One region of the Vibrio sp. R10-SG-ISO4 genome, then DNA from elsewhere that is predicted to be linked to it. Evidence: predicted binding sites of a transcription regulator. Region 1 holds the regulator's gene; each other region holds the start of a gene.
The links. The regulator PurR, encoded in region 1, represses purine synthesis genes. The targets are predictions, from matches to a motif close to TNANGNAAACGTTTNCNTNA.
Positions count from the first base shown of each region.

Region 1 (4,056 bases):
CAAAGCGCGGCGCTGAATATCGAACGTCCATTCAGCAAAGCGGACCACGCCGTCTTGCTGATCGCTGCCCGCGTTTTGCGCTCCCGCAGCCAGTGCGATGCGCCACAAGAGGTTCTTGACTCTGACGAGCAGTTCCCTAAGCTCAAATGGCTTGGTGACATAATCGTCCGCGCCCATTTCTAAACCAACAATCTTATCAATGCTGTCGGTACGCCCGGTCACCAAGATAATACCGATGTCCGATTGACTGCGTAGTTCACGCGTCAGCATCAAGCCATCTTCGCTGGGCAGATTAATATCCAGCATCACCAAATCGACCCGACTGCTGCTGAGTACATCGCGCATCTGCGCGCCATTCTCAGCTTGGCTCACCTGATACCCTTCGGTTTGAAAGTAGCCCGCCAATTTACGGCGAGTCACTTCATCATCTTCAACAACCAAAATGTGGTAGCTCATCGGCTCTACTCACTTATTCACACACTGATTCAATGGCTTTATTCTATTCATAATTAGTCACAACTCCATCTTTGTCCTCTTTGTGAAGCGAAAAGTTGGCGATTCATTGATGCAAAGCAAGCTTTGCCGCCCTGTTCACAAATTGCCATATTTGACCATTTCTTCTCATAATCTGGTTGACCGCTGTTCATTTTTATCCGTTAGACTTAACGGCATCTGATTCAGTTGAGAGCCCATCATGCCAGAGACACCGAACGCCCAGATTTCCGACCCTTTATCTCCCGCCGAAAAAGAGCAGCGCGCCTTTGATGAGCAACGCGCTGAGCTCTACTGGTGGTTTTCGAGCGTGTTTGCCAAAGAGCTCTCAGAGCAAGAGCTGGCCCAATATCATTCGGTGGACACACGTACCTTTCTGACGGGACTTGCACAAACCCCTGAGCTTAACGTCGCCGCAGACAGGCTCATCGATGCATTGAACCGATTGCAAGACAGGCCAGATGCTCAGTTGGAACTATCAGCCGACTATTGCGACCTGTTTTTAAAATCCGACCGAGACAGCGCGCTGCCTTACGCCTCTGTCTACTTAGATGAATCAGGACTGCTCAATGGTGAGCCTGCCAAACAGATGGACGCTTTACTTGAACAACACGGCGTCGCTGTGCATTCAGGGCTCAATGAGCCTTCTGATCATCTCGCCATAGAGCTGGATTTTTTGGGTAACCTGATTGTGCGCGGCGCTCATGCAGCAGAGCAGATGGCAGGCGACACGCATCTCGCCTACCAAGAGCAAGCCGATTTTATTGAGCAGCATCTACTCCCTTGGATTGAGAGGTTTGCCGAGCGCTGCCAGCGCCTCGACACATTCGGCTTCTATGCGGCGCTGTCGTCGCTATTGTGCGCGTTCATTCAATTGGATAAAGCCTACCTGCAAGGCGATAGCGATTAAGCCCATACAAAAGGTGTGGCGAGATCCCAAAGGCGGGTTTTTTATTTGCCCAAATCGACGTTGCGGACTACAATCCGGTCCGCAAACGATAAAACTAATAAATACAAACCGCTTTTTGAGGGCGGTTTTTGTGTTTCTGATACTTTCTGTCTACATACTCTAAACTTTGTATAGACTTTACTTTTATAGACTTAACTTTTCATAGAATAGTAGGCAGTCATCGACAGGACAAAACCATATGGCCACGATTAAAGACGTCGCTCGCTTAGCGGGTGTCTCGACCACCACTGTATCCCATGTGATCAACAAAACACGCTTTGTCGCTGAAGCCACGCAAGAAAAAGTGATGGAAGCGGTTCAAGAGTTGAACTATGCCCCAAGTGCCGTTGCACGCAGCCTGAAATGTAACTCGACACGCACAATAGGCATGCTGGTTACTCAATCGACCAACCTTTTCTTCTCGGAAGTGATCGACGGGGTTGAGAGCTACTGCTACCGTCAAGGCTACACCTTGATCTTGTGTAACACTGGCGGCATCTACGAGAAACAACGTGACTACATTCGCATGCTGGCGGAAAAGCGCGTTGATGGCATCTTAGTGATGTGTTCAGATTTGACCGAAGAGTTGAGCGAAATGCTTGACCGTCATAAAGACATCCCTAAGGTGGTGATGGATTGGGGCCCGGAAAGCTCACAAGCCGATAAAATCATCGACAACTCGGAAGAAGGCGGCTACCTCGCAACAAAATACCTGATTGATCACGGCCACAAGCGCATTGCTTGCTTGAGTGGGCATTTTGAAAAAGCGGCCTGCCAAGAGCGCATCCAAGGCTTTAAGCGCGCAATGAACGAGTCGGGTTTGAGCGTCAACGAAGATTGGATCTTAGAAGGTAACTTTGAGTGCGATACCGCCGTGCTTGCCGCGGACAAAATCGTCGCCATGGACGAAAAGCCAACCGCAGTATTCTGTTTCAACGATACGATGGCGCTCGGTTTGATGAGCCGTTTACAGCAAAAAGGCATTCGTATTCCAGAAGACATGTCGGTCATTGGTTATGACAACATTGAGCTAGCCGAGTACTTTTCACCACCGCTAACGACGGTTCACCAGCCGAAGCGCCGTGTGGGTAAAAACGCATTTGAGATTTTGCTCGAACGTATTAAAGACAAAGAGCATGAAAAACGTATTTTTGAAATGCACCCAGAAATCGTCGAGCGCGATACCGTGGCGACGGTGAAATAGACCAACGAACAAGTTCAGCACATCACATCGACTAGCCCAGCGAGAATACTTCTCATCCGCTGGGCTTTATTCTCTCGGTAACACCCCTCTATTTTATGAACTAAGATCACATTTAACCCATCAAAACGTGATGTTTAGCCCATAAATTATTTATGCTTATTATGTTCGACGAATGCCACGAACAGGGCAAACCATTTCGAAAGGATGGGACGCAAAGCTTCCGGCCTGTTGCAGCCACTCAACTATTTCAACGTTGATGACTGCTTGGTAGCGGGGTTGCCGATGGCAAATGTGCACTTCGTAATTCTTTATCAAAAGCAAAGAATACAATGAGTTAAACGTTGCGCGCGCATTATGCGCTCACACCGTGAGTAGGATTATTCTTTTATGAGCCAGAATGACACCCTACTGACACAAAACCTGCATATTTTTGCTAATCTCTCGGACCTGAATTTGGTGGCGTATTGTAATACACCGAGAATAACAGCATGGATAAACCAATTTTAAAAGACTCAATGCGATTGTTTGAACCATTGGGCAAGATCAAGTCTCGCTCAATGTTTGGTGGATTCGGAATCTTCGCTGATGACACCATGTTTGCCCTCGTGGTAAATGACAAACTTCACATACGCGCCGACGACTCGTTGGCCCAACAGTTTAATGCTCAGGGACTCGAGCCATACGTGTATAAAAAGCGTGGTTTCCCTGTGGTCACCAAATACTACGCCCTTGGCCATGACTGGGATCAGGATGTCGCTCAGACTATTGCGATGGCAAACACTGCACTAGAGGCGGCCAACAAAGACAAGCAGCGTCAAACCAACGCCAAACCAACGCGCCTGAAAGATCTGCCGAACTTGCGTCTAGCGACCGAGCGAATGCTCAAGAAAGCGGGTATCGACAGTGTCTCCCGTTTGGAGCAGACGGGCGCAGTGGAAGCGTATAAAGCGATTCGTTCCACACACTCTGCCGACGTCAGTATCGACCTGCTGTGGGCACTTGAGGGGGCAATTAAAGGTACGCACTGGTCTGTGGTCCCTCAAGCAAGACGCGACGAGCTCCTGAATCAGCTGCAAAGCTAGTCAGCGATAGCGTTCATTAATTCCAATACCCTTCTCAAGCCAGCCGAACACCGCTGGCTTGAGACGTTTTTAGCCGATGCTTTTTCAGCGTTTCCATTCCTTAGTCATAGAATTCAACGTGTTTTCCCCTTAGGGCGAAATTTTTTACTGGCTTTTTGGTTCATATCTAACAATGATGATGTTTTCAAAGGGATCCATATGAACAAGAAACTGCTTTTAGGTATTGGTTTGCTCGCTCTGATTGTGTTTTTAGGCGCAAACTTTGGTCAATACCTGACACTTGATAACGCCAAAGCTCAGCAGCAAGCGCTGGCTGAAATCATTGACAC
Region 1 covers NZ_JCBDHJ010000018.1:192,740-196,795, reverse strand. Annotated here, with positions in the region: gene torR (two-component system response regulator TorR) at 1-456, opposite strand, end outside; gene torD (molecular chaperone TorD) at 695-1,402, shown strand; gene purR (HTH-type transcriptional repressor PurR) at 1,641-2,645, shown strand; cyclic di-GMP riboswitch class I at 2,821-2,929, shown strand; gene AC6R03_RS13845 (TfoX/Sxy family DNA transformation protein) at 3,134-3,727, shown strand; gene AC6R03_RS13840 (TVP38/TMEM64 family protein) at 3,926-4,056, shown strand, end outside.

Region 2 (4,056 bases), on a different contig from region 1:
TCAATTTCGCTTTCGGGTATAAGTCACGTAGTTTGCGTGCTGTGTCACCACTGTCGACCAGATCTTCAACGATAAGGTAACCTTCACCGTCACCTTCAGGTGCTTTCAATACGCTCATATCACGTTGGTGATCGTGATCGTAGCTTGAAATACAGATGGTATCCACGTAACGAATGCCGAGTTCACGCGCTAAAATAGCGCCCGGTACTAAACCGCCACGGCTTACAGCCCAAATCCCTTTCCATTGCTCGGCAGGCATCTGCTTTTCTGCAAGTTCACGACAGTACGCGTGCATCTGATCCCAAGTGATGATGAATTTTTTACTCATTGTAATAACCTAATAGTTTTGTCCAATCGGCATCCCCTGAAAAACAAGCTAAGTTGAAACAACCTACAGCTTGATGCACCAGGCCAAATAGGGGAAAAGCTACGCAAACGATTATTTTACCGGAAGCGGCGGCCAATACCAATGGCGAATTATATTCTCTATAAAACAACGCCACAGCGAGAGCGCTGTGGCGTTGTTGATTCAATGCTTGTGATTAACCAGCGAAAACGTACTTCAGCAAGAAGACTGCCGATAGTACCCAAACGCTCACAGACACGTCGCGTCCTTTACCACTCAGTAACTTAATTGCAGCGTAAGAGATAAAGCCCAGTGCAATACCTTCTGCGATTGAGTAAGTCAGTGGCATCAGCAGACAAGTCACCACAACCGGTGCCGCTTCTGTTAGATCACGCCAATCGATGCTGACCAAGCCAGACATCATTAGAATCGCTACGTAGAACAGTGCGCCAGCGGTCGCGTATGGAGGAATCATGCCAGCCAAAGGCGAGAAGAACAGTGCCAACAAGAACAGCACGCCAACAACCACCGCCGTTAAACCAGTACGACCGCCTGCCGCAACCCCTGCCGTAGACTCTACGTAAGACGTGGTGCTTGAGGTACCGAGTACCGCGCCCATTGACGTTGCGGTTGAGTCCGCCAATAGTGCTTTGTTCAAACGTGGTAGTTTACCGTCTTCTTTGATGAAGTTCGCCTTAGTTGCAACACCCACCAGCGTACCCGCCGTATCAAAGAGATCAACAAACAAGAAAGCAAAGACCACTGAGATCATGCCCACTTCAAACACGTCTGCAATGTTCATTTCCATAAAGGTCGGCGCAATGCTTGGTGGTGTCGACATCACTCCGCCCCACTGCACATCACCTACCAATAGACCAAGCGCGGTGATAATAAGGATCGCGATCATCACAGCGCCACGAACACCGCGGTACACCAAACCGATGGTCAAGAAAAAGCCCAAGGCAGCCAAGGCTGGTGCTAGGTTTGTGATGTGGCCCAAGCCGACCAAGGTCGCTGGATTATCAACGACGATGCCTGAATTTTGAAGGCCGATAAACGCAAGGAATAGACCAATACCCGCAGAGATACCCGTGCGCAGCGACAATGGGATGGAGTTGATGATCCACTCACGGATTTTGAATACCGAAAGCGCCATGAAGATCAAACCAGAGATAAACACCGCACCGAGCGCGACTTGCCATGAGTGGCCCATACCCAAAACAACGCCATAAGTGAAAAACGCGTTGAGGCCCATACCTGGCGCCAATGCAATCGGGTAGTTAGCGACAAAGCCCATGATAAAACAGCCAATCGCAGCGGCTAAACAGGTCGCAACAAAGACAGCGCCCTTGTCCATCCCTGCATCGGCCAGCATAGCTGGGTTGACAAAAATGATGTAAGCCATTGTCAGGAATGTGGTCACACCGGCAATGATCTCAGTTTTGACATTCGTGCCATTTTCACTGAGTTTGAACAGTTTTTCGAACATGATCGAATCCTAAAAGGGTAAAAAGTAAACGGTTGCGTAATCGATTGGCGGAATTATAAAGTCATCAAATAGTAAATTCCAGATAGAATTATGACTCTAATCAATATTTCGGGTTGTAAATGGGCAACCTATCGCTATAAAAGAGCCACAAACAAAACAAAAACAAATAAAATTCATAAAGATAGAAAGAAAAGACATCATCATTCAGACGGTGAACTTTTGTACCATGTTGTAAACTTTCAAATCCAGAACGGCAGTTTGTAACCTGAGTAACACGTGCTTATGTGCATAATATGCAGAGAATGGCATTAATAAGGAGAAATCGGTGAGTTGGCGGATAAAAAAACGCCACTCAAAATGAGTGGCGGTTGAATCATGTCAGCGAAAACGGCGCTGCAAATATATTCCAATATTAGGGGGTGAACATAACGTTCGAGATAAACAAGCTTTCAGTGTTAGTAACCAAAGCTAGTGGGGTAAGTAAAGCTTCCTGTATAAACAGATTTGTTTAGCCAGAACGCTGCACTTGGTAAACCTTTCATAACATCACCTTCTAAATCAATTAAACACATTACAATGATTGATTTCTCAGTTCCTTGGAGGCGATAACTCGGACTCATCCTTTGAGCGTTTTTACTTCGCTGCCGAAGTGGTTACAAATATACCTTATAGAAATTAAATTACAACACCCCGAGTGATAAAAGTCACAAAAAAGTGCAATTACTGATTCAAATCAAAACACAGCTGTAATTTAATTACATAAAAATCACTAGAATCTAAGTTAATCTGTCAGATTGATAATCATATCATTGAATATCGCGTCGATAGAGGGGTAGGCACTTTTCGCTGCAGTTTGCATCAACTCACTTGGGTATCGATCTTGAGAGTGCTATTCTGACCAACATCAAATCGGCAAGTTTGGATGTTTGTGCTACTCATCATTTGGTGCATAAGACAATATTTGCCATCTCTCATTATAAGGAGTTATCCGTGTCTGAGTTCCATTCTGAAATTAGCAGCTTGTCACCAGCGCCTTTGTGGCAGTTTTTCGACAAGATTTGCTCCATTCCTCACCCATCGAAACACGAAGAAGCCCTAGCGCAAATGATCATTGATTGGGCGACCGATCAAGGCCTAGAAGTCAAACGCGATCCAACCGGCAACGTCTTCATCAAAAAACCGGCGACCAAAGGGATGGAGAATAAAAAAGGTGTGGTTCTGCAGGCTCACATTGATATGGTGCCGCAGAAAAACGAAGACACGGATCATGATTTTACCCAAGACCCGATCCAACCTTATATTGATGGTGAGTGGGTCACCGCCAAAGGTACAACCTTGGGTGCGGACAACGGCATTGGTATGGCGTCTTGTCTCGCGGTATTGGCGTCCAATGACATTAAACACGGGCCACTAGAAGTGCTGCTGACGATTGATGAAGAAGCAGGCATGACTGGCGCATTTGGTCTTGAAGCGGGTTGGTTAGAAGGCGACATTCTGCTTAATACCGATTCTGAGCAAGAGGGTGAAGTGTACATGGGTTGTGCCGGTGGTATCGACGGTGAAATGACGTTCGAGATCCAACGCGAAGCTCTGCCCGCGGGCTATGTGACCCGACAGCTTATTCTTAAAGGCTTAAAAGGCGGACACTCAGGCTGTGATATCCACACTGGACGCGGGAATGCCAACAAACTCCTCGCTCGATTCCTAGCAGGTCACGCAAGCGAACTGGATTTGCGCCTGATTGAATTCCGTGGTGGTAGCCTGCGCAATGCAATTCCACGCGAAGCGTTTGTTACGGTCGCCGTCCCTGCTGAAAACGAAGCTAAGCTTGCCGAGCTTTATCAGTTCTACACACAACTGCTTACCAACGAGCTCGGCAAAGTGGAAACAAGCCTAGTCACGTTTAATGAAGCGAGTGACAGCCAGGAAGATGTGTTGTCTATTGCCGATCAACAACGTTTTATCGCCGCTTTGAACGCCTGTCCGAATGGCGTGATTCGTATGAGTGACGACATTGAAGGAGTGGTCGAGACCTCATTAAACGTTGGTGTCATTACCACAGAAAAATCAGCTATTCGCGTTCTCTGCTTAGTTCGTTCTTTGATTGATTCAGGTCGCCAACAAGTTGAAGGCATGCTCACCTCCGTGGCTGAGCTTGCTGGTGCTAAGATCGCTTTCTCTGGCGCCTACCCTGGCTGGAAACCGGATGCGGATTCAGAGA
Region 2 covers NZ_JCBDHJ010000002.1:188,764-192,819, reverse strand. Annotated here, with positions in the region: gene gpt (xanthine phosphoribosyltransferase) at 1-328, opposite strand, end outside; gene AC6R03_RS01810 (NCS2 family permease) at 543-1,835, opposite strand; gene vcdP (small protein VcdP) at 2,291-2,377, opposite strand; gene AC6R03_RS01800 (aminoacyl-histidine dipeptidase) at 2,826-4,056, shown strand, end outside.
Region 2: AC6R03_RS01810 (NCS2 family permease) is a predicted target of PurR. The motif match lies at 1,856-1,875, and genes of this name have one in related genera.

Region 3 (4,056 bases), on a different contig from region 1:
CAAAATTGCTCAAATTCATCATGCATCCTCAAAATCAGAAATCAGCAGATTGGCCGCTGCGAAGGCCGCTTTTTCTCGTACCGACTTAGGCAGCGCGTCATCCGCTGCAATGTCATTAAGCGCTTTGAGCGCGCAGGTGATGGCTTGTGGGACATAGGCTTGATCGCCACTACCTATCTGGGCGTAAAGCTCACGAATCATGTCACAGCATTGATAAACTTGCATGTTAGTATCCTTAACAAATGATAACTGCTCTCAAATATACACAGGGACGAGAGGAAACTCAAAGCGCTCGGTTGCGCTAGCGCAAACTCGTGAAGCCTTAGTCGTTTTTTTCACCAACAGGGTGAGATAGGAGAAACGCCGCGTAAAAAAAAGCGAGCATTAACGCTCGCCAATTGGATTGAAACGGTTTGATTACTCTTCGGCGTAACCATGCATGCCGAGCAGCTTGCCATCGAGGTAGGCTTCTTTGCCATCTTTCATCACGAGGCGCTCTTCCACCATCCACTTTACGACCAGAGGGTAGATTTTGTGCTCTTGCGTTTGCACGCGCTCGGTGAGGGTTTCGACGGTGTCTTCATCAAAGATCGGTACTTTAGCCTGTAAAATGACAGGCCCGCCGTCAAGTTGCTCAGTGACAAAATGGACACTGGTACCATGCTCTTCGTCACCGGCGTGAATGGCACGTTGGTAAGTGTTGAGCCCTGGGTATTTGGGTAACAGCGATGGGTGGATGTTGATCATTCGCCCCATAAAGTGACGAACGAACTCGCCACTTAAAATGCGCATATAACCCGCCAAGACCACAACGTCAGGCTTGTATTCATCCATCTGCTTCATCAACTCGCGATCAAAGGCGTCGCGAGTATCGAATGAGTTTGGATCAAGAAAGTGCGCGCCAGCACCGGCTTTTTTCGCACGTTCCAAAGCGTAAGCGGTTGCTTTGTTTGAAAAAACAGCGGTTACTCGGCCATTATCGATGTTGGTTTCACAAGCATCAATAATCGCTTGCAAGTTAGAACCATTCCCTGAAACTAAAACAACAACGCTTTTCATCTTTAGTTGATCTCTACTTGTTCTTCGCCTGCTTGCGCTGTTGCAATCTCGCCAATCACCCAAGCGTTCTCGCCTTCGGCTTTCAACAGTTCAACCGCTGCGTCGGCTTGTGCTTTAGGTAGAGCGACAATCAGACCAACACCACAGTTAAATGTGCGGTACATTTCGTGGGTTGTGACGTTGCCTTTCTCTTGTAGCCATTTGAAGATAATTGGCCATTCCCAGCTGTTACCATCGATCACCGCTTTGGTGCCTTCAGGCAGTACGCGAGGGATGTTTTCCCAGAAACCGCCACCAGTGATGTGCGAGATGGCATGAATGTCATGCTGCTCAATCATCTTGAGTGCCGATTTGATGTAAATTTTGGTGGGTTCGAGTAGGTGCTCACCAATCGTTTTGTCAGCTAACTGTTCGTTTTTGTCAGCACCAGAGACTTCAAGAATCTTACGAATGAGTGAGTAACCGTTTGAGTGTGGACCGCTTGAACCGACCGCGATCAGCGCGTCGCCAGCTGCGACTTTCGTGCCGTCAATCACGTCTTCTTTCTCGACGACGCCAACACAAAAGCCTGCTACGTCATAGTCTTCGCCTTCATACATCCCTGGCATTTCTGCGGTTTCACCACCGATCAGTGCACAACCTGCTTGCACACAGCCGTCTGCAATGCCTGACACAACATCCGCTGCCGTATCGACATCCAACTTACCTGTTGCGTAGTAATCCAAGAAGAACAGCGGCTCTGCACCTTGAACAATCAGGTCGTTGACACACATTGCCACAAGGTCAATACCGATGGTGTCATGCTTTTTCATATCCAAAGCAAGGCGCAGCTTAGTGCCCACACCGTCTGTCCCTGAGACGAGAACTGGATGCTTGTACTTGGTTGGCAATTCGCACAGCGCGCCAAAACCACCAATACCACCCATTACTTCAGGGCGACGTGTACGTTTTACCGCACCTTTAATACGGTCAACAAGTGCGTTGCCTGCATCAATGTCAACGCCAGCATCTTTATAGCTAAGAGAAGTGTTATCAGCACTCACGGGGAAGTCCTCGGTTAGAAAGTTGGATGTGAAAACGGCGCTATTCTACCAGTGGTCAAAGCTAGATAGCAAACGTTTGCGCAAGTTTTTTCTTTTGCGCTACGACAAGAAATTGTGAACGAAATCGTTTATAATCGACAAGTTTATTTGAAATTTGCCATAGATCCGGAGATGGAAATGAAAGTTGTTGAAGTTAAACACCCTCTTGTGAAACACAAAATTGGTCTTCTACGAGAAGGTGATATCAGCACTAAGCGTTTTCGCGAGCTTGCAACAGAAGTCGGCAGCTTGCTGACCTATGAAGCGACCGCAGACTTTGAAACAGAAAAAGTAACCATTGACGGTTGGAATGGTCCGGTAGAAGTAGATCAAATCAAGGGTAAGAAAGTCACCGTTGTGCCGATTCTTCGTGCTGGCCTAGGTATGATGGACGGCGTGCTAGAGCACATTCCTAGTGCTCGCATCAGTGTGGTGGGTATTTACCGTGACGAAGAGACGTTGGAGCCTGTGCCTTACTTCAACAAACTGGCGTCAAACATTGATGAGCGTATCGCGTTGGTTGTTGACCCTATGCTTGCTACCGGCGGCTCTATGATTGCGACGATTGACCTTCTTAAAGAGCAAGGTTGTCAGTCATTCAAAGTGTTGGTGTTGGTTGCTGCGCCAGAAGGCATCGAAGCTCTAGAAAAAGCGCACCCAGATGTGGAACTGTACACCGCTGCTATTGACAGCAGACTGAACGATAAAGGTTACATTGTCCCTGGTCTTGGTGATGCCGGTGACAAGATTTTCGGCACTAAGTAATCGTTGATATCTAAGTCACTTTATACGCTAGTGTGTTGATTGACTTGTAAAGACTAAAAAGGAGCATTGAATGATGCTCCTTTTTCATTGCAGCAAAGCGCTGAACGGATACTTCGCCTGCGTTACTTCTTCAAACTTAGCGTGCCGCCGGTGCGTGGTTTTGCCGGTTTGGTCGTGGGGCCTGAGTGTTTGGTGGCGGGCTTTTGGTTCGGATTGTGGTGATGGGCTCGGCCCTTTTTCGAATTAGGCGCGTGACGAAGATCATCGGCATTGCGACCTTTAAACGTTCGCGGCTTTTGATTGCGTCGCGCTTTGGATTCTTGATTCTCTTCTCGACTATCAAAGAGCTTTGGATCGGTTGCGCGGCGAATTCTGCGCCCTTTGCTGTCAACCTTTGAGGCTTCTTCAGTCCCGCTTGAGCCCTCACACATTGCGAGAATCGTCTCAACCTCTTGATCAGACAAGTAGCGCCATTGACCGTTAGGAATGCCATCCAAGGTAATGTTCATGATGCGAACTCGGCGCAACTTGAATACTTCGTATCCCAGCGCTTCACACATACGGCGTATTTGACGGTTCAACCCTTGTGTCAGCACGATTCGAAATGAAAACTTGGTTTCCTTGGTGACACGGCACGGTAGCGTGACGGTATCTAAAATCGGGACGCCGCTACTCATCTTATGAATAAAGTCATCGGTGATGGGCTTGTCAACACGCACGACGTACTCTTTTTCGTGATGGTTACCCGCACGAAGAATTTTGTTGACGATATCGCCATCATTGGTCAGAAAGATCAGCCCATCCGACGGCTTATCTAAGCGACCAATTGGGAAGATGCGCTTTTTGTGGCCAATAAAGTCAACAATGTTACCCGGTACATCTCGCTCGGTTGTACAGGTGATACCAGTCGGTTTATTTAAAGCGATATAAATCGGTTTATCGGTGGCACCACTGATAGGTTTTCCATCGACTTGAACATCGTCTCCGGGAAGCACCTTGGTGCCCATTTCCGGCACTTGGCCATTAATGGTGACTCGACCTTGCTCTATCAGTCGGTCTGCTTCTCGACGTGAACAAAAGCCGGTTTCACTGATGAATTTGTTAAGGCGTTTCGCGCTATCTTGGGACATGAGCATTCTCTTTACGTTTC
Region 3 covers NZ_JCBDHJ010000002.1:308,557-312,612, forward strand. Annotated here, with positions in the region: gene AC6R03_RS02355 (DUF4250 domain-containing protein) at 1-19, opposite strand, end outside; gene AC6R03_RS02360 (YaeP family protein) at 19-225, opposite strand; gene purN (phosphoribosylglycinamide formyltransferase) at 418-1,059, opposite strand; gene purM (phosphoribosylformylglycinamidine cyclo-ligase) at 1,062-2,102, opposite strand; gene upp (uracil phosphoribosyltransferase) at 2,280-2,906, shown strand; gene rluF (23S rRNA pseudouridine(2604) synthase RluF) at 3,029-4,036, opposite strand.
Region 3: purM (phosphoribosylformylglycinamidine cyclo-ligase) is a predicted target of PurR. The motif match lies at 2,167-2,186, and genes of this name have one in related genera.

Region 4 (4,056 bases), on a different contig from region 1:
GACGGTTGGCAAACTAAGCACAACATTGTCGAGGCCATAATCCCCTTGTATCAAGGTCGCAACCGGCAACACCGAGCGTTCATTGATCATAATGGCTTGAATAACCCGGAACACACTCGCGGCAATACCGTGTGTGGTGTTTTGCTTGCGCTTAAATATCTCGTAACCCGCTTGCTTGACCGATTCAAGCAGTTCATCCGCGCAAATACGAGGCATTTTGTGTGTATCGCAGTAATAATCTGCAGGTTGTCCGGCGATCGAAATTAAGCTCTTGGGGGTGAAGCAGTTGCTTCCATGCTCACCAAGAACATAACCGAAAACGTTTTTAGGATCTAAGTTGACGCGGTTAGCCACAATACTCATCAAACGTGCGGTATCAATCACACAACCGCTGCTGATCACTTTCTCCGCCGTGTAGCCAGTATTGGTTGCGATAAAGTGTGTGACAATGTCACAAGGGTTGGAGACCACGATGAGTATCGCGTTCGGTGCGACGCGCTCAACATTCCTCGCGATATCAACACCAATTTTGGCGTTGATTTCTGCCAAATCAATTCGAGTCTGCCCCTGCTTAATCTGCGCGCCTGCGGTAATCACGACAATGTCTGCGCCAATCAAACTGAGATAGTCATCGGTCGGCACAATGTGGGTATTTTTTGTGAATGTTAGCGCGGCAGTATGGCGAAAATCGAACGCTTCCCCTTCCGCCCTTGCTAGATTCTGATCCAACAACACCAGTTCACTAATACTGCCCAATGTCAGTAGATAATTACAGACACCCACACCCACTGCGCCAGCGCCGATCACTCCGATCTTCATGCTCTCTTCCTTGTTCCAATCAAATTTAGTGCTCTGGGCGTATTCTAATCGTCTGAAACCTCTTTTTTCCAATTTAATTTTATCTTCAAATTAAATATTAGATAAAAATATCGTTCATGACATAAAAACCAGTAGAGTTAATCGCAATCTGTTGAAAGAGCGAGCACAACTTAGAGATCAAAATGACTACCACATCCACTCAATGACGCGTATTCTCAGACCAAATCACTCCGTTGAGAATCAGATATGCTCATTATTGGCCACCGCGGCGTGGCAGGACACTATCCAGAAAACACCACCGCCAGCATTCAAGCGGCGATAGATCTTGGCCTTACTTGGGTTGAAGTCGATGTGCAGCCTTGCAAAGACGGTCATCTCGTCGTGTGTCACGACCATACTGTTGACCGTTGCTCAAATGGTACAGGCAGAGTCGACACCTTGACCCTCAGTGCGCTCAAACAACTCAATTTTGCGGCGCGCCATGAAGGTCAAGTGACACCACAAACCCTGTTAACCCTTGAAGAGCTACTGACACTTATTGAACCCAGCGACATCAAGCTGAATATTGAAGTGAAAGTTGATACCCACGACGCCCAATCGGTATGCGCGCTATTGGCCTCTACGCTCAATGTGACCTCAATACCGCTAGAGCGCATTATTTTGTCGAGTTTTAGCCATGACGTGATGCGCGAGTTAGCAAAGCAAATTCCTCAGTGTCGACGCGCTTTACTTACCGAGCGATTGAAGCGCAAGGATTGGCGACTTCTCAAAGAGGTGGAGGCGACAGGCTGCAATATTGGCGCAACATGGGCGACCAAGTCTACCGTCTCAAAACTACAAGATGCCGGGTATGAAGTGTGGTGCTACACCATCAATAATCCGAAACGACTCAAACACCTTTCTCAATTGGATGGTATTTTTAGCGACTATCCAGAACGTTTTCTCTAGCACCTCTTCTCACCCTGTTCGCCTCTACTTGGCCTCCTGCTGAGTAGAGTGAGTTACCCATCACATTTTCTGCACCTTTTCAAAGCTCTCATTCAACCTATCAAACCAATATAATTTAACTACTTATCAGATAGTTAGAAAACACACTCCTTCTATTAATCTACCTGACCCGCTCATTTTGCGCGCAAAAAATGCTTGCGTCTTCGCCACAATAAAACTACTGTATACGCATACAGCATGTATAAAAGGACAGTATTATGATTTCAGTTCAAACACCTCGTCACGGCTACTCAAAGTTTAATGTGTTGGCTCAGTCTACCCAGCCTCTATCTTTGGATGACACCAGCCTTGAACGACTGGCTGATCTGTCACAGCAGAAACAGTGGATTCTATTTACAGGTCAATGCCCACGTCCAGATTTTGCTCAACTGTCCTCACATCAAGTGCGTTGCAATCAAATCATCCACATGAAGCCATCGCAAATTCAGTCGGAAGTCGATATTGTGACCAAAGCGATTCAATCAGGTAACGCCAGTGCGGTGGTTGCCTCAAGTGAGCTCTCTCTTATCGAACAGCGACTATTGAAAGAACTGGCCAAGCAACATCAGTGTGAAGTCTTTTTTGTTGATGCGTCTATGCATCACTACCACTAAATCGAAACCTCACTGCTTCGCCTCCTATCATTGTGATAAGAGGCGTTTCTTTTCGCGGTTTCTTGATTTGAAACCAAGGCCTAACTCATTCAACTTAAAAACAAGCAAACGTTTGCTTTTTATCTGGAACAGAGAAAAAGTTCTGGTATCATGCTCTGCAAATGAAGGGCCTTCATGGCTTATCAACCATTTTTGACAAATTATAGGAATGTCTAAATGAGTCTCGCAGAACAAGTTCTCGCCGTTAATGACGATCTTCCCATCCGCACTGATAAACCGGTTCACAGTGGTAAAGTCCGCTCTGTGTATTGGCTAACCGAAGCCGATAGCCGACGCCTTATCGAAGAAAAAGGTTACGACGTGTCGCCTGACGCACCACTAGCAATTATGGTGATCAGTGACCGTATCTCCGCGTTTGACTGCATTTGGCACGGTGAAGGGAATCTAAAAGGCGTGCCAGGTAAAGGGGCGGCGTTAAACGCCATCTCCAACCACTGGTTCCAACTGTTTAAAGACAATGGGCTCGCAGACAGCCACATTCTCGACATTCCTCACCCATTGGTTTGGATCGTGCAAAAAGCCAAGCCCATCATGATCGAAGCCATCTGCCGCCAATACATCACCGGTTCAATGTGGCGTGCTTACGAAAAAGGTGAGCGCGAGTTTTGTGGTATCACACTACCTGAGGGTTTAGAGAAAGACAAAGCGCTTCCAGAGCTACTTATGACGCCATCCACTAAAGGCATTCTACGTGGCATCCCTGGTGTACCAGAAGCGGACGACGTTAACATCAGTCGCCGCAACATCGAGGAGAACTTTGCCGCGTTTAACTTCTCAAAGCAAAGCGATATCGCGATTTATGAGAAGCTACTCAGTGAAGGCTTTGGCGTCATTAGCTCGGCTTTGGCGAAAGTAGGTCAAGTCTTTGTTGATACCAAATTTGAGTTTGGTTACGTCACCGACGCGGCGGGTCAGGAAAAACTCATCTACATGGATGAAGTGGGGACACCGGACTCTTCACGTATTTGGGATGAAGCACAATACCAAGCCGGCAATATTGTCGAGAACTCAAAAGAAGGGTTCCGCCAGTTCTTGCTTAACCACTTCCCTGACCCAGACATCTTGCTCAATAAAGATCGCATGCCTGAGCGTGAAGCCCTTGCTCGTGACAATGCCCTTCCTCTCTCTGCGTTGATGGACATCTCAAAGACCTACACAGGTATCGCAGAAAAGATCACGGGAAAAGCGATTACGCTCAGCGATAATCCTAAGCAAGAGATCATCGATATTCTTGCCGCAGACTACGGTCTCATTGACTAAGTGACCTGTTCGACTGAAACGACAACGCCCAGCTAAGCTGGGCGTTGTTTTATCTTAACAATGATATCTCTACTTAGTGGCTTTTCATCTCATCGCTTAGAGCTTAAAGCGCTTTATCTCTTGTTCAAGCTCAAGTGAGAGTTCGGAAAGCTGTGTTGCTTGCGCCGCAGCGTCATGCGCTTCATCGGCTAATTCATTGGAGACATCACGAATACCAACCGTATTACGCGTGATTTCTGACGTCACCGAGGCTTGCTCTTCTGCCGCTGAGGCGATCTGAGTCGCCATATCGCTAATACGCTCGACCGCATGTTGA
Region 4 covers NZ_JCBDHJ010000016.1:167,329-171,384, forward strand. Annotated here, with positions in the region: gene AC6R03_RS10300 (lactate/malate family dehydrogenase) at 1-819, opposite strand, end outside; gene AC6R03_RS10305 (glycerophosphodiester phosphodiesterase) at 1,066-1,767, shown strand; gene AC6R03_RS10310 (hypothetical protein) at 2,028-2,420, shown strand; gene AC6R03_RS10315 (phosphoribosylaminoimidazolesuccinocarboxamide synthase) at 2,637-3,740, shown strand; gene AC6R03_RS10320 (methyl-accepting chemotaxis protein) at 3,837-4,056, opposite strand, start outside.
Region 4: AC6R03_RS10315 (phosphoribosylaminoimidazolesuccinocarboxamide synthase) is a predicted target of PurR. The motif match lies at 2,521-2,540, and genes of this name have one in related genera.